2 regions of the Agromyces rhizosphaerae genome follow, and region 1 is predicted to be linked to the other one. Evidence: predicted binding sites of a transcription regulator. Region 1 holds the regulator's gene; the other holds the start of a gene.

The links. The regulator HspR, encoded in region 1, represses chaperone genes until heat shock. The targets are predictions, from matches to a motif close to AAGTTGAGTCNNNNNGACTCAACTT.
Region 2: a site for HspR is predicted at 1,178-1,202, ahead of QMG39_RS03355 (ATP-dependent Clp protease ATP-binding subunit). Genes of this name have one in related genera too.

Annotation. Positions count from the first base shown of each region.
Region 1 is NZ_BSDP01000001.1:1,749,456-1,751,906, forward strand. It holds gene QMG39_RS08205 (DnaJ C-terminal domain-containing protein) at 1-931, shown strand, start outside; gene QMG39_RS08210 (heat shock protein transcriptional repressor HspR) at 959-1,378, shown strand; gene QMG39_RS08215 (class I SAM-dependent methyltransferase) at 1,401-2,451, shown strand, end outside.
Region 2 is NZ_BSDP01000001.1:708,219-710,669, forward strand. It holds gene QMG39_RS03355 (ATP-dependent Clp protease ATP-binding subunit) at 1-1,159, opposite strand, end outside; gene QMG39_RS03360 (ComEC/Rec2 family competence protein) at 1,277-2,392, opposite strand.

The sequences.
Region 1 (2,451 bases):
CGACCTGAAGAAGGCGTATCGCAAGCTGGCCCGCAAGTACCACCCCGATTCGAACCCGGGTGACGCGAAGGCCGAGGCGAAGTTCAAGGAGATCAGCGAGGCGAACTCGGTGCTCTCCGACCCGGAGCAGCGCAAGGAGTACGACGCGATCCGCGCGATGGGCGGCGGCGCGCGCTTCACCGCGCCGGGCGCGAGCGGCAACGCCGGCGGCTTCGAGGACGTCTTCGGCGGCATGTTCGGCGGTGGCGGCCGCGGCCAGCAGTACACGTACACGCAGGGCGCACCGGGCGGCGGCGGCTTCGAGGACATCCTGGGCGGCATGTTCGGCAGCGGTCGGTTCGGCCAGCCCTCGGGCGGCTACCGCGGGTACGGTGGGCCGAGCCGCGGCGCCGACATCACCGCGACGACGACGCTCGACTTCGTGACCGCGACGCGCGGCGACCAGGTCACGCTGCACGCCGACGGCGGCAAGCCGATCACCGTGCGCATCCCGGCGGGCGTCGCCGACGGGCAGAAGATCAAGGTGCGCGGCAAGGGCCGGCCCTCGCCCGACGGCGGCGAGCCCGGCGACATCGTACTGACCGTCGAGGTGCGCAAGCACCCGGTGTTCGAGCGCGACGGGCTGAACCTGCGCGTGAACGTGCCGGTCACGTTCGCGGAGGCCGCGCTCGGCGCGACCATCGAGGTGCCCACGCTCGGTGGCGACCCCGTGAAGCTGCGCGTGGCGCCGGGCACGCCGAGCGGACGCGTGCTGCGCGTCAAGGGCCGCGGCGTCGAGACCAAGAAGGGCACGGGCGACCTGCTCGCGGTCGTGCAGGTCGCGGTGCCGTCGCACCTGTCGGGCGAGGCCGAGGCCGCGCTCAAGGAGTTCCGCGACCTGGTGCCCGACGAGAACCCGCGCGCCGACCTGCTGGCGCGCGCCAGGCAGTAGGCTGCCGAGCCACGGGAGGAGCGCGTGATGGACGAGAAGAGCCCCATGTTCGTGATCTCCGTCGCGGCCGAGCTCGCGGGCATGCACCCGCAGACGCTGCGCCAGTACGACCGGCTCGGGCTCGTCTCGCCGTCGCGCACGCCCGGCAAGTCCCGCCGCTACTCGATGCGCGATGTTGTGCAGCTGCGCGAGATCGCGGCGTTGTCGGGCGAGGGCGTGAGCCTCGAGGGCATCCGCCGCGTGCTGCAGCTCGAGAACCGCGTCGCGCACCTCGAGGAGCGCGTGCGCGAGCTCGAGGGGGCGCTCGCCGACGAGATGCTGAACCGTCCGGGCTCCCGCGTGTTCGCGTCGAGCTCGGAGGGCGAGGTCATCTCGCTCAAGACCGGCACGCGCGTGCGCCGGCAGAACCAGGTGGTCGTCTGGCGCCCGCTCGACCAGCGCAGCTGACGCGCCCGGGTAGCCTGCAGGCGTGGACTTCGATGCGCTGCGGCGCGCGCCCGACACCGAGGGCGAGGGGCTGCGGGCGTGGGACGCGGCCGACCGGCTGATCCTCGACGAGGCGGACGCGCTGCTCGCGACCGTGGGCGACGGCGAGGTCGTCGTCATCGGCGACACGCACGGCGCACTCGCCCTGGGAGCCGTCGATCGCGGAGCGCGCGGCGTGCGCGTGCACCAGGACGCGCTGCTCGGGGAGCGCGCCATCGCGGCCAACGCCGCGCGTGCGGGCCTCGCCGACGCGGTGCGGATCGTGGCGCTCGACGCGCGCCTCGTGGCATCCGCCCGCCTGGTGCTGCTGCGGCTGCCCCGCTCGCTCGACGCGCTCGACGAGATCGCCGGCGTCGTCGCCGGGCACGCGGCCGACGACGTCGTGGTCGTCGCCGGCGGACGCATCAAGCACATGGCCCTCGCCATGAACGACGTGCTGCGCCGGCACTTCAACAGGCTGGACGTCAGCCACGCCCGGCAGAAGTCGCGCGTGCTCATCGCCCGCGGGCCGATCCGGCCGGCCGGGCCGTCGCCGTGGCCCGCGCACGCCCGCGATGCCGAGCTCGGCCTGACCGTCGTCGCACACGGCGGCGTCTTCGCGGGCAGCGGCGTCGACATCGGCACGCGCGCGCTGCTCGCGCACCTCGGCGAGGTGGTCGACGCCTCGGCCGCCGAGGAGGCGATCGACCTGGCCTGCGGTAGCGGGGTGATCGCGGCCTGGCTGGCCGAGCGGATGCCACGGGCCCGCGTGCGCGCCCTCGACCAGTCGGCCGCCGCCGTCGCCTCGGCCCGCGAGACCGCGGCGGCGAACGGCGTCGCCGACCGCGTCACGGCGGAGCGCGCCGACGGACTGGAGACCGTGCCCGACGCGAGCGCCCGGCTGGTCGTGCTGAACCCGCCCTTCCACTCCGGGGCCGCGGTCACGACCGCGCTCGCCGAGCGCCTCTTCGCAGACGCGGGCCGCGCCCTCGCGCCCGGGGGCACGCTCGTCGCCGTCTGGAACTCGCACCTGCGCTACCGCCACGCCCTCGAGC
Region 2 (2,451 bases), 1.0 Mb from region 1:
GGAGAATGAGGATCGCGTCCTCCACAGACGGCTCGCCGACGCGCACCGGCTGGAACCGCCGCTCGAGCGCGTGGTCCTTCTCGATGGTGCGGTACTCGCTGAGCGTGGTGGCGCCGATGAGGTGCAGGTCGCCGCGCGCGAGGCGGGGCTTCAGGATGTTGCCCGCATCCATGCCGCTGCCGTCACCGGGGCCGCCGGCGCCGACGACGGTGTGCACCTCGTCGATGAAGACGATGAGCTCGCCCTTCTGCGACGCGATCTCCTCCATGAGCTTCGTGAGCCGCTCCTCGAAGTCGCCGCGGTAGCGCGTGCCGGCGACCATGGCGGGCAGGTCGACGGCGACGACGCGCTTGCCGAGCAGCTGCTCGGGCACGTCGCCCGCGACGATCGCCTGGGCGAGCCCCTCGACGATCGCGGTCTTGCCGACGCCCGCCTCGCCGATCAGCACGGGGTTGTTCTTCGTGCGGCGGCTGAGGATCTCGACGGTCTGCTCGATCTCGTTCGCTCGCCCGATGACCGGGTCGAGCCCGCCGTCGAGCGCGAGCGCCGTCAGGTCGGTGCCGAACCTGTCGAGGGTGGGGGTGGCGGATGCCTCTGAGCTGCCGCCCTCCGCAGTCGGCTGCCCGTCGGGCGCGACCGTCTCGCGCACGCCCTGGGTGAGCGCCTCGGCCGTGACACCGGCGCGCGCGAGCACCTGGCCCGCGGGGGCATCCGTGTTGATGACGAGCGCGAAGAAGAGGTGCTCGGGCTCGATGTAGGTCGATCCGTTGGAGCGCGCCACCTGGTAGGCGTGGAACAGCGCCCGCTGCGCGGACTGGGTGATGTTGGCCGCGTCGACGTCGGCGGTGACGGATGCCGCGGGCAGCCGCGCCTCGGTCGCCCTGACGATGGTCTCGGGGTCGACGCCGACGCGCCCGATCGCCTGCGCGACGGTCTCATCGTCGACGATGACGCGCAGCACGTGCAGCGCGTCGAGCTCGGTCTGCCCGCGCCCGAGCGCGAAGCGTCCGGCGCGCTGCAGAATGCCCTGCGTGCGCGCGGTCAGGAAGCGGCTGAGGTCGATCGACCGTGCCTGCCGCGCCTGCTCGCCCGCGAGGTACCGGGCGAGGAACTCATCGAACGAGTTGCCGCCGGTCTCGGGGTTGAAGTCGTTGGGCACCTGGGGTCCTCCTGTGCAAACTTGAGTGTGGTGTACTCAAGTTCAACGCAGCGTCGGGACAGGTATTCCTTGCTCGAGTCAACCCTGTCGAGGGCGCCCAGTGGTGGCAGACGGACCTTAGGCCAGCGGCAGCTCATGGGCCGGCGCAAGCAACTCAACGCGCCACCGGCCCTCACCGGACCTCTTGCGCGCCCGGACCTGACCAACTTTCCCGTAGGCCTCTCTGACGTTCTGTGCGACCTCCGCCAGCGCGGCCCGCGTGCGCTTCGTCTCCTTCGACGGGACAGGAGACTTGGTCTTCGCCGTAGCAAACGCCCGATCCGACCGCGCGACTATGCGCGCTACGTCCTCTTCATTCGGCCTTGGATTCACTCCAAGCCGGAAGGGGGCTACTACTGACGTCACAGATTCGGTGAGCAGGTCGTCCCAAGTGGCTTCATGGTGCGCGTTGGGTGACCCATGGTGAGGCACTTTGAACAAGGACGCCTTCCCGTTCGGCTGGTGGGAGTCAGCAACGGCTTGCCAGCCAGACCCGACGGGCCCAATCGTCAGGTCGGCGCCAAGAAGAACTCGAATGTCACCAACCTCTAGCCAAAGAGCCACCGAGTATTCGTTGGGATCACCTGCCGATAGCCGCTTCCGTTCCTGCACGGAGCCCGCTCCTGCGGCAACGTTTGCCCTTGCCTTTGCGACCGCTATGTCGGAGGGCGAGAGAGCTACCACGTCGACGTCGGCGGCGCCCGCGGAGCTACGCCGTTGCCAGACGGTTCGTTGCTGAACAGCCTCAAGCCAGGGCGCTCGACCGTCGGGAAAGCGCCCTCTGGACGCGACCTCTTCCATCACTCCTCTGATCTCGTCGCGAACGGATGAACCAACCTGAGCCTCAATGTCCTCGTCAGTCTTCACTGCAGCAAAGAACTCTCTCCCCGTGAATGCGGCGGACGACAAGTACTGAGCTTCGGCAGCTTCGGCGTAGAGCCGCCCAATTCCTGCGATGTGATCGTCATGGGCGTGGGTCCCCACGACCAGCTTCACCTGCGTAGCGACATCGACCTCAATGGATTCGAGATAGTCAAGGACAGGATGACGTTGTGTTCTTTGCTCTATGCAGGAGTCAACCGTGATCCACTCCCCGGCACCAACGTGGACTAGGACCGCCTCGCCCTTCCCTGGCCCGAAGAGAGAAACCTCAATCTCGTCCGGTTCGGGACCCGTTCCCCCCAGAGCTGCCATTAATCGATGAGCCCCTCAAGAGACGCAGCCAACGCATCTGCCCGCTCTTGCTGGCTTCG